Regions from separate parts of the Arthrobacter sp. Sr24 genome, predicted to be linked through region 2. Evidence: riboswitches for the same ligand, from Rfam matches in the RefSeq annotation. Region 2 holds a riboswitch; each other region holds the start of a gene.

What was found. Region 2 has a riboswitch for thiamine pyrophosphate ahead of ACX80D_RS06005 (3-oxoacyl-ACP reductase). Riboswitches for the same ligand answer to the same signal wherever they lie in the genome.
Region 1: another riboswitch for thiamine pyrophosphate. It lies ahead of thiC (phosphomethylpyrimidine synthase ThiC); the one in region 2 lies ahead of ACX80D_RS06005 (3-oxoacyl-ACP reductase).
Region 3: another riboswitch for thiamine pyrophosphate. It lies ahead of ACX80D_RS07970 (ECF transporter S component); the one in region 2 lies ahead of ACX80D_RS06005 (3-oxoacyl-ACP reductase).
Region 4: another riboswitch for thiamine pyrophosphate. It lies ahead of ACX80D_RS13990 (bifunctional hydroxymethylpyrimidine kinase/phosphomethylpyrimidine kinase); the one in region 2 lies ahead of ACX80D_RS06005 (3-oxoacyl-ACP reductase).

Annotation. Positions count from the first base shown of each region.
Region 1 is NZ_JBTNDB010000017.1:27,874-31,736, reverse strand. Features, by position in the region: gene ACX80D_RS11885 (DUF4062 domain-containing protein) at 1-761, opposite strand, end outside; gene ACX80D_RS11880 (hypothetical protein) at 929-1,603, opposite strand; TPP riboswitch at 2,095-2,202, shown strand; gene thiC (phosphomethylpyrimidine synthase ThiC) at 2,200-3,863, shown strand, end outside.
Region 2 is NZ_JBTNDB010000006.1:42,237-46,099, reverse strand. Features, by position in the region: gene bioB (biotin synthase BioB) at 1-475, opposite strand, end outside; gene ACX80D_RS06010 (TetR family transcriptional regulator) at 585-1,118, shown strand; TPP riboswitch at 1,188-1,281, shown strand; gene ACX80D_RS06005 (3-oxoacyl-ACP reductase) at 1,355-2,119, shown strand; gene ACX80D_RS06000 (LLM class flavin-dependent oxidoreductase) at 2,147-3,457, shown strand; gene ACX80D_RS05995 (hypothetical protein) at 3,547-3,714, opposite strand.
Region 3 is NZ_JBTNDB010000008.1:134,988-138,850, forward strand. Features, by position in the region: gene ACX80D_RS07955 (monovalent cation/H+ antiporter complex subunit F) at 1-104, shown strand, start outside; gene mnhG (monovalent cation/H(+) antiporter subunit G) at 101-463, shown strand; gene ACX80D_RS07965 (DUF4235 domain-containing protein) at 617-877, opposite strand; TPP riboswitch at 1,082-1,199, shown strand; gene ACX80D_RS07970 (ECF transporter S component) at 1,246-1,896, shown strand; gene ACX80D_RS07975 (ABC transporter ATP-binding protein) at 1,939-3,507, shown strand; gene ACX80D_RS07980 (energy-coupling factor transporter transmembrane component T family protein) at 3,504-3,863, shown strand, end outside.
Region 4 is NZ_JBTNDB010000023.1:32,401-36,263, forward strand. Features, by position in the region: gene ACX80D_RS13990 (bifunctional hydroxymethylpyrimidine kinase/phosphomethylpyrimidine kinase) at 165-1,766, opposite strand; TPP riboswitch at 1,757-1,854, opposite strand; gene ACX80D_RS13995 (Rne/Rng family ribonuclease) at 1,961-3,863, opposite strand, start outside.

The DNA of each region.
Region 1 (3,863 bases), on a different contig from region 2:
GTATCGATACGCCGTGTTTGCCCGTGATGGACGATCGTCGACTCTTCAGAATTACCCAGATGCATCGACGTGTGCTGTCCGACCGATGCAAACATCACCCCTTCAGCGTCCTGCGTTCCCGTGTTCGTCACCTCGATCCAATGGCGCGTCTTATTCTTCGGCTTGCCTTTGCTGTCGTAGGTCACTTCCCTTTCCTGCTTGGGCTGTACGAGGAAGTCAATCTTCTTCGATTCGACTACCGGCGGCTGGCTCGCTGGAGTGACCTGTGCGATGTCGTGCTCAATGGCTTTCCACACTTCGTGTTCTAGCTGACTGACGTTGCTGTACTCACCGAGCAGCCCCTTGGACTCCATGTCTGCGCGGAAGGCGCGAAGGGCTTCAAGCTGCTTAATATCCACGTCCTGAGGCAGGCCAGCCGACGAAAAGTATAGATGTACCGGTTTAGCCGCATCGAGAGCTCGGTTAATTTCCTCAGCTGTGCCTGAAATCGCATCGGGAGTAGCCGAACCCAGCCGCCCTGCGAACATCGCAAACACGATGTCTGAGCTGTCCACCCCTTGAGCGTTGATAAGACGTTGCGGGTGGGAACCTAGCATCGGAACCGCGGATGTCTCCCACCGCCACGGTTGAAGAATAATCCCTTTCTTCTCGGCGTTGGCATCGTTCCAGCTGTAGATAGCACGCTCAACAGCGTCTCTGGCTTCTTGTACGTCCGAGGGTGATGCAATCATCACGCGCAGAACTGTTGCGGAATAGCTCATGACCAGACTCTACGTCCCCGGCACTGTGTTGATCGGGACCTCATGCTGTGTCAACAGCCGATCCTTCACCGGGCAGAGGAACTCGGCGTCGTTGTCCGTGCTGAGGCCCAGTGGGCGCCCCACCAAACAAGAACATCGGACATGTGCGGGCACTCCACTAGACGGTGTTAGCTCATGGGTCCAGCTATAGACCTGTCGGGATCAATAGTGAGCTGGGCCCGTGTACCACTCGGGATTACGATGAGGACCGTTCCGTCAGGCTGTCGGCTGACTGTTACGCCGCCCGCCGGTTGAGGTGCAGAAAAATTGTTGGAACGACCCAGAGCAGGAAAGTCGTCCACAGGCATTCTGCTGTCGCCGCGAAGATAGGCAAAGAGATTTTCCATCATGGCCGATGGAAAGTCCCGATCAGCGCGTTCGGCCAAGTCGGGCTGATCCTTCAGATATGCATCCAGTGCGTAGCGGCGGGTTCCCCGCGCTTCTCCCTTGCGCCAGGAACCGCCGGGGATCGGAGCGCCCACAAGCCATGCAGCCCGATCTACCTCCTGAGTAGATGCGCCGAAGCCGTTCTGCTCCTTGTCCGGGTTATAGAAGTCATCCACAACAAATTTCAGCTTGTCCTTGCCCTCGTGGACGACCCGTTGCACACTCAAGATTCTGAACGCTGTGACGATCATGTCGTTATAGGTTCCGACCAGGTAGTCGGTAAAACCGTCCATGGTGGCGTCGGCCATGACAGGCCAATGTCCTGTCGTGATGCGGTTGAGCTCGAAGGAGAGCAACCCCGGCCGCTCCCGCCGAATGAGTTCAGCATAGGAATGGTTGATATTTACAACGATCATTTGAAGCCCCAAGTCATCTTTTATTTATACACGCATCTTCGGTGAAGATGAATGTAAGTCTCTGCCGAGACACATTATCCGTCAAGATGCATTGTGACTCTATGATGAAGGTGACTGTGTAAAAGGGTGACGCGACCCGAGCGCGCTTGGTGCTTGCTATAGAACCAGGACCCTGCGATTAATGGATGATGACTCCTTGGGTCGGAAGACATAGGCAGTCTCGAAACCCTAGGGTTGAAAGACAGCTAAGCGAGACAGTAGGCTTGTCAGTTTCAGAAGTCGACTGCACGGAATATGAAGGCGTCTGCACCTTTCCCGGGTGCTGGGCGTTCGCCGGGCTGGCGGTTGGCCCAAGGAGTACCTCAGCTTCCGGTGATTCGTCATGCACCCCGTCGCTGGGAGGGCCTGCTGCCGAAGATGGAGGCCGTTCGGGGAACAGCGGTCATCATCCACACAAACGGTAGAACGGGCACGCTGGGGTGCTAAGGTTTTTCCATCCACACGGGTGCCCTTGCAGGGGCTGAGATCGGGCTGATGCAGTCTGCGACCGTTGAACCTGTCCGGGTTATGCCGGCGAAGGAAGTAGGAAACCACTGATGAGCTCCATGAATTCACATTCACTCGCGTACGCCCGCGACCCCGAACACGGCATTAGCGTCCCTGTCACGGAGATCGCCTTGGAGGACTCTCCGAACGGGGTGAAGAATCTACCGTTCACGGTGTACCGGACGGCCGGGCCCGGAAGCGATCCTGTGATCGGCCTGGAGCCGTTCCGGTCTGAATGGATAGAATCCCGGGGCGACACCGAGCCCTACGGCGGCCGGGAACGGAACCTGCTCGACGACGGTAAATCCGCGGTGCGCCGGGGCGCCGCTTCTGCTGAATGGAAGGGCGCGCAGCCGGTGCCCCGCCGCGCCCTCGAGGGTAAGACCGTTACCCAGATGCGCTACGCCCGCCAGGGCATCCTCACCCCCGAGATGCGGTTCGTGGCAGTGCGGGAAAACTGTGACGTCGAGCTGGTGCGCAGCGAAGTGGCCGCTGGCCGGGCCATCATCCCGAACAACATCAATCACCCTGAATCCGAGCCGATGATCATCGGCAAAGCGTTCCTGGTCAAAATCAACGCCAACATCGGCAACTCCGCCGTGACCAGCTCCATTGCCGAGGAAGTGGACAAACTGCAGTGGGCGGCCCGGTGGGGTGCCGACACTGTGATGGACCTGTCCACCGGCGATGACATCCACACCACCCGTGAATGGATCATCCGCAACTCCCCTGTCCCGATCGGGACAGTGCCGATCTACCAGGCGCTGGAGAAGGTCAACGGCGAGGCCAATGACCTGACCTGGGAGATCTACCGGGACACCGTGATCGAGCAGTGCGAGCAAGGCGTGGATTACATGACTGTCCACGCCGGTGTGCTGCTGCGCTACGTGCCGCTGACCGCCAACCGGGTGACCGGCATCGTCTCCCGCGGCGGGTCCATCATTGCCGGCTGGTGTCTGGCCCACCACCAGGAGAACTTCCTCTACACCCACTTCGATGAACTGTGTGAAATTTTCGCTAAGTACGACGTCGCCTTCTCCCTGGGCGACGGACTGCGGCCCGGCGCCACCGCGGATGCCAACGACGCCGCCCAGTTCGCCGAACTGGACACCCTCGCCGAACTCACCAAGCGGGCCTGGAAGTACGACGTGCAGGTCATGGTCGAAGGCCCCGGGCACATTCCGTTCCACCTCGTCCGCGAAAACATCGAACGCCAGCAGGAACTCTGCGACGGCGCCCCCTTCTACACCCTCGGCCCGCTGGTGACAGACATTGCCCCAGGCTATGACCACATCACCTCGGCCATCGGCGCCACCGAGATCGCCCGCTATGGCACCGCAATGCTCTGCTACGTCACGCCCAAGGAACACCTCGGGCTGCCGAACAAGGATGACGTCAAGACCGGAGTCATCACCTACAAGATCGCCGCCCACGCGGCAGACCTCGCCAAAGGCCACCCCGGAGCCCACGAACGCGACGACGCTCTGTCCAAGGCACGCTTCGAGTTCCGCTGGCGGGACCAGTTCGCCCTCTCCCTGGACCCGGAAACAGCCGAATCCTTCCACGACGAGACGCTGCCCGCCGAACCGGCCAAGACAGCGCACTTCTGCTCCATGTGCGGACCCAAGTTCTGCTCCATGCGGCTCTCCCAGGACATCCGCGATCAGTTCGGAGGAATGTCAGAACAGGAAGCCATCGCCGGCATGAGCATCAA
Region 2 (3,863 bases):
CCTTGAGTCGCTGGGCTTGGCCGTCTTTCAAAATGCCGAGGCAGGCGCACACCTCCACGGACGGGTACTGCACCTTGAGGTTGCCCACCATGCCCGCCACGCGGTCTATATCGCGGTCGCTGGGTCCCTTGCCGCTCGCGACGAGGCAGACCCGGGAGGCTCCGGCGCGGATGCCGGTAGCTGCCTGGGCCACGGCGTCTTCGGGTTTGAGCCAGGTGTATTTCAGGATTTGGGCGGCTGATCCCAGTCGCTGTGAGCAGTAGGTGCAATCTTCGGGGCAGAGCCCGGATTTGAGGTTGACCAGATAGTTCACTTTGACCGTATTGGCGAAGTGGGCGCGTCGCAGCCGGGCGGCTGCCGCAACCAGATCCAGCAGCTGATCATCGGTGGATTCCAGGATTGCGAGGGCTTCTTGGCGGGTCAAGGTGGCGCCGTCGAGTTGGCGATCGGCGAGGTCTGCAAAGTAATTGAACACTGTTCAATAGTGGGGTGAGCTGTGGACATTGTCAATCGAGGGCCCTGCTGATGGGGGAAGATGGAGGGGTGCCGCGGTGGCATGAGAATCTGGAAAGGGTGGGGCCACAATGGCGTTGACGCGTGAGGCAATCGTGGAGACAGCCATGGAAATCCTGCGTGAGTACGGCCTGGCCGACTTGTCCATGCGCCGCTTGGCCCGTGATCTTGGTGTGCAACCGGGGGCGCTGTACTGGCATGTGAAAAACAAGCAAGAACTGCTTACCGTGCTCGCCGGACTGATCCTGGAACCCGTTTCAGCTCAGTCTCCGCAGAGCATTCGAGAGCTGGCGGTGGGTCTGCGCGCCACACTGCTGACGGTGCGGGACAGTGCCGAGGTGGTGGCGCTGGCGCACGCCCTGAACCCACGCGCCACGGCCCCACTGCAGCAATTTGGTGCATTGCTGGTAGGCGAAAATCTAGCCACGGATCAAGCCGAGTGGGCGGCAGAGGCGCTGCTTTCCTACGTTTTGGGTTCGGTGACCGATGAACAGACCCGTGCCGGGCTGACGCGCGCCGGGCTGTTGGAGCCCACGGAACGGGACGCTAGCAAGATCTTCACGTTCGGACTCGATCTCATGCTGAGCGGGCTGACCTCTAGCTGAACCGCGCTGCGGCTACGCCGTAGGCCGCTCCGCGACTGGACTGTGGGCAGGCATGGTAGCTTTGCTCTTGGACACTGCACGGGGTGCCGCATTGCGGCTGAGAGCTAGACCCGTCGAACCTGATCTCGATAATCCGAGCGAAGGGATGCCGGTCCGGAATCAAATACGAGAACACCGTCTTTTGGCGTACATCTCGTAATTTTGTGCATCCTTTCGCGCTTCTGAAAGGTGCACACGTGCTCATCAAAGACCAGACTGTTCTCATCACCGGCGCCGGTCGCGGGCTCGGTGTGGAGATTGCCCGCTCCTTTGCCCGTGAAGGCGCCCGGGTGGTGTTGAACTACCGCAACAGTGAACACGCCGCCCGGCAACTGGCCACCGAACTCGGCCCGGACCAAGCCATTGCGCTGCAGGCCGATGTTACCAAGAGCGATGAAGTGGCAGCAATGGTCGGCGCCGCCGCGGAGTATTTTGACGCACCCATCACCACCCTGATCAACAACGCCCTCCCGGACTTTTCCTTCAACGGAGACGCCCGGCCCAAGGCCAAGGAGATTGGTTTTGCAGATTTCCAGGCCCAGTTCTCCGGAGTGGTGGGTGGGGCGCTGAACACCATCCAAGCCGTGCTGCCTGGGCTCAAGGAAGCCGGCTTCGGTGCCATTGTGAACATCGGCACCAACCTCTTTCAGAATCCGGTGGTCCCCTACCACGACTACACGGCGGCCAAGGCGGCTTTGCTGGCATTGACCAGGACGTTCGCGGCCGATCTGGGACCGACAAATATCCGCGTCAACATGGTCTCCGGCGGGCTGTTGCGCCGCACAGATGCTTCCTCGGCTACCCCCGAGCAGGTCTTTGACTTGATTGCCAGCGGGACACCGCTGCGCAAGGTCACCACCCCAGCAGAATTTGCTGATGCGGCCCTGTTCTTCGCTTCGCCTTGGGCCCGGGCTGTCACCGGACAAAATCTGGTGGTCGACGGCGGACTAGTGATGAATTAGGGGCCGGTTAACGTGGGAACGAGCAGTATGGAAAAGACACGAGAATTACACATCAACGCCTTCTTGTTCGGCACCGGACATCACACCATGGGCTGGCGGCATCCAGATTCCAGTGCCGATAGAGTCGGCGAGATTACCTATTTCGAGGAACTGGCCAAGCTGGCCGAAAGTGGCTTTCTGGACGCCGTGTTCTTTGCCGACGGGCACAGCGTGAACCGCAAGTATTCAGCAGGCGTTCCGGGACTTCTTGAACCGATGACGGCATTGAGCGCCATGGCGAGGGCCACCCGCCACATTGGCCTGATCACCACCGTTTCATCCAGTTTCTATACCCCGTTCCACGCTGCCCGGATGCTGGCCTCGCTGGATCACATCAGTGGTGGCCGGGCGGGGGCCAACATTGTCACATCCATGTTTGATGCCGAGGCCCAGAATCACAGCATGGCCGCCTTGCCACCCCATGCCGAGCGGTATGATCGCGCCGACGAGTTTGTCCAAGTGATCAAGCAACTGTGGGATTCGTGGTCTGATACGGCACTCTCCCGAGACCGAGAAACAGGGACGTTCATCGATCCCGGGCATATTCGCCCCATCAATTATCGAGGCAAGCACTTCTCGGTGGCGGGTCCGCTGAATGTTCCACGCCCTCCCCAAGGCCATCCAGTGCTGTTTCAGGCAGGTTCTTCGGAAGCTGGGCGGGACTTCGCGACCCGTTCTGCCGAGGCCATCTATTCGGTGGCATGGGACAAGGAATCAGCGCTCGAGTTCGCTGCGGATATGAAAGTGCGGCTGACTAAGGCAGGTCGCGGCGGCACACAAGTTCCTATTCTGCCCGGTTTAGTCACCTATATCGGGGCAACGCAGGCGCAGGCGCTGGAGAAGAAACGGGCCCTTGATACCTACCTGGATATTGACGCCGCCCTTGCCCAACTCGGCGTTTTCACGGGCCAGGACTACCACAACCATGGACTTGATGAGCGTGTGGCGCCGCTACCGCCTGCTGAATTGTTTACCGGTCCGCAGGGGCGGTATCTGACAGTCCAGCGCATCATCGAGACGAAGCAGCCCACGCTGCGGGAACTACTTGGCTTCCTGGCCGCAGGCGGTGGCCATGCCACCATGATAGGCACTCCCACCGAGGTTGCGGATGAGATTCAGGAGTGGTTTGAGTCCGGCGCCTGCGACGGTTTCAACCTTATGTGCCCCGTCTATCCTCAATCGTTGACGGATTTCGTGGATCTGGTGGTGCCTATCTTGCAGGAGCGCGGCCTCTTCCGAACGGTATATCCCGGCAGCACTCTGCGTGAAACCTTGGGACTGGCACGCCCATCAGTCTGAGGTACCTCCCCTTTCTGACGTTCGACGCCGGGAGCCCACCTTTCACTGGAAGGTGGGCTCCCGGCGTCGAACCGTAGGCGAAAGAAGAGTCAGTGGGTAGCCGAGTCCAATGCGGTGGTCTCTTTGCGGGGACGTGACTTGGCGGTGTTGGTCAGCAGGGGCGCGAGGGCCACCATGACCAAAGCCAGGATCATGGCGCCGCGCAGGCTGTCGGCCGCGACGGATAATGCCTCGGGGAAGCCCAAAGAGGCGCCCACGCCGCAGTGTTGCTATGGGGCGTGGGAGATTAGTGTGCTGGCCCGCAGGACGGTAGCGTTGCCGAAGCGCTTCAGCAGCGGGGCGCCGAGGAACCGACCAAGGGTCATGGCGGATCCTTCTGCGAGCGCCAAGTGTACGGTTCTCTAGC
Region 3 (3,863 bases), on a different contig from region 2:
ACCACATCGACAATTTGGCGCTGCTGGTGGTGTTGACGGTGATCGGCTTTATTGGTTCCGTCACGGTGGCCCGATTTGTGGCACACAAGAGGGATGACGGATGAACACGTTCATAGATGTGCTGACGGCGATCTGCCTCTTGGTAGGCGCCCTGATGAGTCTTGCAGCAGCTATCGGCCTGCTGCGATTTCCTGACCTCATGAGCCGCATGCACGCTGCCACCAAGCCTCAAGTCTTGGGGTTGTTGCTGATGTTGGCGGCTGTTGGACTGCAAATGCGTGCTTGGGCTTTGCTGCCGCTTCTCGTCGTAGCCTGGCTGTTTCAGCTGCTCACGGTTCCGGTGTCCGCGCACATGGTGGGCAGGGCTGGATACCGCACCAAACATCGTCGCCCGGAATTGCTCAGTCTTGACGAGCTGGACCAGGTTGTGGCTTCCGTGGTGGAAGAGGACAACACCCACTGAAGGGCTGTGGGGCGTCTTTCAGGGGGACGTCTCTTCGGAGTAAACCGCGTAGCCGCCGGTTAAACGCCAAAGGCGCCAGCCGCCGTCGTACGTGATCAAATTCGCAGATCAGACGTGACGGTGAATGACGCCCCGGTGGTGCGCAACCGCTCCTTAGACCTCTTCGGGATGCTTGTTGAAGCGGGCGATGGCCTTCTGCGTGGTGCGTCCGGCCAGGGTCTGGATGATGGCGGCAACCACTGCGGAAACCAATGCAAAAGTGAGCGCGGAGCGGAGGCTGTTCTCCAGATCTGCACCATCCTTGGGCGGCTTGTTACCGGTGCTCTTCTCCCAGACCGTGTCCACGAGCTTGCTGGCCGCAAATCCGGCGCCCAAGCTGATGCCGGTTCCGAGCAATTTGAAGACGATGTTCATCAATGACTCCTGCGTGGTTAAGTGAAGTTGACTGGGCTTGCGCGGGAAAAACTCTAGTGTCAGCCTAGCGCTTTTGCCGGGGCAACAGCTGTTGCCCGCTGCGCAGGGGCCTCATGTCCTGGTGCATATTTCGCTACGGTAGGGCCAGTGTTATGGTCCCCATTGGTCCCCAGCAGGGCCTGGGGGTACACTGAATCCGCAATTCAAACACGACAGGGGAGCGTCATCCCATCCTGGGATTAGACGCTGAGAGTGCGGTTCGCCGCAGACCCTCGAACCTGCTCCGGTTAGTACCGGCGAAGGGAGTCGAGTTCTCTTCGGCTGCGCGGAAATACCGCTGTAGCCGCCCCTCCTGAAAAGGAGGAATCATGAGCAAGTCATTCGCGGGCGGAAACGCCACGCAACCCAGTAAGCAGGCCCCCCAAACGGCGCAACAACGTAAAAGCACGTGGCGGGTCGTAGACATCGTTGTGGTCTCTGTTCTCGGCGTTGCCTTGGGCGTCATCTTCTGGCTATGGTCAGCTGGGTACGGGCTGACCAGCGCCATCACCGTGGCCTTCCCGCCGCTTGGAGCGCTGTACGGCGGTGGCTGGTTGATCGCCGGCGTCTTGGGCGGACTGGTTATCCGCAAACCCGGGGCAGCACTGTATTGCGAGCTCATCGCCGCCATGGTGGAGGGACTGCTGGGTACGCACTTTGGTTTTACGGTGCTGCTGTCCGGTCTGGTTCAGGGCCTTGGTGCCGAGCTGGGCTTCGCGCTGTTCCGCTACCGCAAATTCAACCTTCCCGTGGCTCTGATTTCCGGCGCATTGGCGGGCTTGGCCTTGGGTATCAACGACAGTATTGTCTGGAACATCGAGTGGGCCATGCAATGGAAGCTCGTCTACGTAGCTCTGGCCATGGTCTCCGGTGTCGTCATTGCTGGGTTGGTGTCCTGGTTGGCCGTGCGTGGTCTGGCGAGAACCGGCGCTCTGGCAAGTCTGCCCTCTCGTGGAGCAGCCACCGAACGCGCGGTCTAGGCCGTGAGTATCGAGCGCAACCGGGGCAGTACCCCGGCGAAAGTGAGCGCCAAAGGGTGGGGCTGGCAGCATTCGGGCCGTAGCGGCCGTGCCGTTGCGGGCTTAGATCTTCAGATTGAACCGGGGGAGCGCGTCTTGCTGTTGGGCCCTTCCGGTGCCGGAAAGTCCACTCTGCTGCACGCTTTGGCTGGTGTTTTAGGTGATGATGAGGACGCCAACGAATCGGGCATATTGCTCATCGACGGCGCTCCCGTGTCAGAATCCCGTGGCCGTTCTGGCCTCATGCAGCAGGACCCGGATGCTCAGGTGGTGCTCTCGCGGATCGGAGACGACGTCGCGTTTGGCGCCGAGAACCTCTGCGTTCCGCGTGAGGAAATTTGGCGCCGCGTAGGTGCAGCTCTGGAATCCGTGGGCCTGGAGCTGCCCTTGGATCATCCCAGCTCTTCGCTCTCTGGTGGCCAGAAGCAACGCCTTGGTCTGGCTGGAATGCTGGCCATGCGCCCGGGCCTGTTGCTGCTGGATGAGCCAACCGCCAACCTTGATCCGGCCGGTGTGGTGGAGGTGCGTGATGCTGTGCGCCGCAGCCTCGATGAATCCGGAGCCACGCTGGTGGTTGTCGAACACAGGGTCTCGGTCTGGCTGGACGTGGTGGATCGGATCGTGGTTCTGGCCCCCGCAGCTCTGGGGCAACCCGGCGGGGTCCTCTTCGACGGCCCGCCCGCAACAGTTCTTGCTCAAAGCCGGGAGCTGCTGGCGGCGGCGGGGATTTGGGTCCCGGGCTACCTCCCGGCGGTGCGGCCGCGGACTGCCTCAAGCCTAGAAACGTTCGACGCCGGGGCGCACCTCCTGCTCGAAGCGGAAGATCTTGCGCTCTCCCGCACCAAGGGACGTAAGCGTCGCCCGGTGGTGCCGGTCGCCGTCGTACCTTCTGTTGAGGTGAGGGCCGGGCAAGCGCTCAGTGTGACCGGGCCCAATGGTGCTGGCAAGTCAACGCTGGCGCTGACCCTGGCCGGATTGTTGGCCCCTGCTGGTGGCCGTTTGGATGCTTTGCCCGAGTTGGCTCGGGGGGCCGGGAGTCGGCCGTTGTCGTGGCGCGGGCGTGAATTGATTAGCAGGATCGGCACGGTTTTTCAGGAACCTGAGCATCAATTCGTTGCTCACACTGTGCGCGAGGAGTTGCTGTTCGCGCCGAGGATACTGGGGCACGGTGGAGAGTTGGTCGAGGAATTACTGGCGCGGTTGCGGCTAGAACATCTAGCGGACGCGAACCCGTTCACCCTTTCCGGCGGGGAAAAACGCCGACTGTCCGTGGCCACCGTGCTGGCGGCCAGCCCGCAGATATTAGTTTTGGATGAGCCAACGTTTGGTCAGGACGCCAACACGTGGGCTGAGCTAGCTTCCATGCTGAGCGAGCTGTTGGACGCGGGAACCGCCGTGGTTTCGGTGACGCACGATGCCGCCTTCACCGCGGTTCTGGGAGGACAGCGGCTGGTCATGGGAGGCCAGGGAAGCCAGGGAGGCCGGGGTGGATTCGCTAATGCGCCAGCTGCATCAACCGCGCCAACTGCGTCAACCGCGCCAGCTGCGCCAACCGCGAGGTTGCAGCCATGAGTGTTGACATCGTTGCTACACCCCGTTCCAACGCATGGCTGGCACGGGCCAACCCGCTCGCCAAGCTGGGCGCTGGCATGGCCTTGACCATTGTGCTGTTGATGAGCGTGGATTGGGTATCAGCCACCTCCGCCCTGATTCTAGAGTGCGCGGTGCTGCCCCTGGCCGGGTTGAGTTTGCGGATGCTGTTGCTACGCGGCTGGCCCATCCTGGTGGCAGCTGTGGTGGGTGGCTACGGAACGGCCCTATTGGCTCCCAAAACGGGCGAATTGCTGTTGGCTCTGGGTCCAGTGACGTTCACTACCGGATCACTGGAAGCGGGGGTGGCCATCGCCTTACGTGGCTTGGCTATTGCC
Region 4 (3,863 bases), on a different contig from region 2:
GACTGGTTCTTTGATCCGTGCGGCCTCAGATGGAATCGAAGATTTCACCTTTAGCTGCAACGATCAGTAGAACCGCACTAAGCCACTTTAGCGCGACTCTGGAACTAAAAGAGCATTTAGGGGCAGGACTCGCCGTATTTTTACCCACGGACAGGTGGTGTTAATCACCCAGCACTGCTCGGTAGCTGCTGTGGATGGGTTACATGGGCGTGGGGTGCGGCGAAGAAGTCCACCTCATACTGTGCCGAATGGGCGAAGGCCACCTCCATTCCTGCCCTCTCCCGTGCCGAACCGCGCCGGGCCGCTGCGTCCAGAATGCTGATGGCAGTCTCGGTCGCCTGCGCGAATTCATCAGAGGCATAGGTCTGCAACCACGTCCCGTAGGGGTGCTCGCCAGAGAAGTTGAAGTAGTCGGCATATAAAACGCGCCCCACCTCTGCATACAACCAGTAGCAAGGAAGAACTGCGGCTACCACCTCGGCGTAGCTGCCGGAGAAGGCCACCGCCTGTAAATGGTCAACGTAGTGCTTGGTGACGGGGCCTTGCCTCATCGCCGCTTCCGGCTCTGCCGGGTAATGGCTGAGCCAGTCTCGGTGCAGCGACATCTCCACCTCCAGGCAGTTCTGCGCCCCGGCGGCCCAGAACTTCTGCTCCGTCTCGTTGGGCGCCAAGGCACTAGCTTTGGCCAGCACTCGTGAATAGGTACCGAGGTAGAGAGCATCCTGGGCCAGATAGTAGGCAAAGTGGTGGCGCGTGAGCGTTCCTGCCGCAAGTTCTTTGATGAAGTCCAGCGAGGCTATGGCGGCCCGCTGCCCAGCGCAGTCCTGCCACAGTTTTCTACTGAAGCTTTTCGCGCGGGGAGCAGCACTGGCCCATAGTTCGTGCAGGTGGTTGACGGGTCCCGGACCGCTTCCCACCCTCAGCTCATGGGAGGTCTCCAGTGCGTTGCCAAGCCATTCCTTGGCGCGCTCAACGCTGGTTGCCCAATCACCGGACTGGGCCTGCAGCGTCGCGACAGCCGCTGAGAGCGAGCACCCCGTGCCGTGCGTGTTGGCTGTGTCAATCCGCGCAGCATAGAACTCGCGCACCGTCCCATTCGGGAAGATCAGCGCGTCCGGGCAGTCGGCACCAGTGAGGTGCCCGCCCTTGACCAGTACCCGCAGCTCATGCGTGGCCGCTAGTTCCTGGCCCTGGGCGATGGCCGCATCCCAGCTTGTCGCCGCAGTTTGGCCCAGTAAAACTCCCAATTCAGGAATGTTCGGAGTAACCAGGTGCACCTGCGCCAGCAAGGTCAGCATGACGGTGAGTGCTTCCTTGTCCATGAGTGAGTCTCCACTGGTGGCCACCATCACCGGATCAAGTACGACGACGGGAGGCCGGGTTCGCTCCAGCCACTCCCCTACCGCAACCATCACCTCAGCGGAACCCAACATGCCGATTTTCACGGCGTCAAGGGTGATGTCTGCCGACACTGCATCCAGCTGGGCGGTGAGGAATTCTGCCGGCGGTATAAGGACGCCGTGTACTCCTACCGTATTTTGGGCGGTGAGTGCTGTGATGGCTGCCATAGCATAGCCGCCATGAGCGGAAATGGCTTTGATATCTGCTTGGATTCCGGCCCCACCCGAAGGATCGGAGCCGGCAATACTCAGTACACGCGGATGTTTTACCCGCTGAGTCGCTTGTTCGGCGGAAATGCTGACAACTGGGCTAACAGCTGGAGACGCAGGTGGAAAGTCGGCTGGAAAAAGTGCAGTCGTGTTCATCAGGACATCCCTTCGCCGGTGCTAACCGGACAGGTTCAACGGGTATTGTCTCAGCCGGCTCTGTAGCCTGGCACCCCGTGTCGCCACCAACCCTAACCTGCGCCAGGTCCCGCAACGAAAAATGACCCGCAACAGCGACACAAAACATGCTTTTCGTGTCACCGCTGCGGGCCAGTTCAACTGCGCCGGAGCTACTACAGCTCGGAGGCCGGAACTCCTACACCCAAAATGATGGGCTCGGCGTTCTTCTTGACCGCTGCTGCAGGAGCCGGGATTTCTGCTTCGGCACTGCTATGCGGTGTGGAGCCCTGAGCTGCGGGAGGCGCATCAACGGTCTCGACCGTCATATCTGCCCCACCCTGAGCACTGCGGGCACTGCGATTACGCCGGCCACGACGTGCGCGCGAACGGTTGCCGCCGGGCTCGGTTCCCTCATGGGCCGCTTCCTGGCTAGGGGCAACGAGCTGATCCAACGCTTGGGTCAGACCCGCCAAGGCTGCTGCCTGATCAGCATTGTTGGGCTGCGCAAAGCCGCTGCTTTCACTTCGGTGTCCGCGCGGCAGCTCAATGGCTTCCCCGCCCAAAGTGAGAATGCCAGTATCAGCAGAGTCATGCTGTTGGGCAGACTCTGCTGTTTCTGTTGCTGTTTCTGTTTCTGTCGCGGTTGTTGCGCGCTGCTCAGGAGCATGCTCATGGTGCGTGGCAGCAGCCGCAGCGGCGATGTTCGCCAAGGCGGTACGGGCTTCGTGGGCCTTCTGTGCCTTAGCGGCTTCGCTCGGCTCCTCAACCACGGGGGTGGTTACGGTCTCTTGATCCTGACCATCGTTCTGTCCGCGGTTGCGGTTACGCTTGCGTTCACTGCGAGTTGACCGGTTAGCTGTGCGTTCGGGTTCGCGCTGTTCCTGCTTAGGTGCGTGCGCGTGCGCCTGTGCAGCTTCAACTGCAGGGGAATGCGTGCGGCGGTGCTCCACGGGGATCTCGTGCGTGACCATGCCGCGGCCGGCACAGGTGCCACACTGCTCGCCGAAGACTTCCAGCAGACCTGTGCCCATGCGCTTTCGTGTCATCTGAACCAGACCCAGCGAGGTGACCTCGGCTACTTGGTGCTTGGTCCTGTCACGGCCCAAGCACTCCACCAGGCGGCGCAGCACCAGATCGCGGTTAGATTCCAACACCATGTCGATGAAGTCGATGACGATGATGCCGCCAATGTCACGCAAACGCAGCTGTCGAACCACTTCTTCTGCGGCTTCAAGGTTGTTCTTGGTGACAGTTTCTTCCAGGTTTCCGCCGGAGCCGGTGAACTTACCGGTGTTGACATCCACCACGGTCATGGCTTCAGTGCGGTCAATGACAAGCGAGCCACCGGAAGGCAGGAAGACCTTGCGCTCAAGTGCTTTGTTAATCTGCTCATCAATGCGATGCGCAGCGAAAATATCCTCGGGCTTGGTCCACTTTTCCAGGCGATCCAGCAGATCCGGGGCAACATATGTCACATACGCTTCAATGGTGTCCCAGGCATCCTCACCGGAGACGATGAGCTTACTGAAATCTTCATTGAAGACGTCGCGGACCACCTTGATGGTCAGATCTGGCTCGCCATACAACATTTCAGGGGCCAGCGTCTTGGTCGAGGCAGCACGGTTATTGATGCCTTCCCACTGGGCACGCAAACGGTTGATGTCGTTGGTGAGCTCTTCTTCGCTGGCGCCTTCAGCCGCGGTCCGCACAATGACTCCGGCGTTCTCCGGCAGGTGATCCTTGAGAACTCGCTTGAGGCGGTTACGTTCCACGTCGGGCAGCTTACGTGAGATGCCTGTCATGGAGCCGCCGGGTACAAATACCAGGTAGCGGCCAGGCAGGGAAATCTGGCTGGTCAGGCGGGCACCCTTGTGGCCAACAGGATCTTTGGAGACCTGGACCAAGACAGAGTCACCGGACTTGAGCGCGTTTTCAATGCGGCGCGGCTGGCCGTTGAGGTTAGCAGCATCCCAATCAACCTCACCGGCATACAGCACAGCATTGCGGCCGCGTCCAATGTCGACGAAGGCTGCTTCCATGCTCGGCAGGACGTTTTGGACCTTGCCCACGTAGACG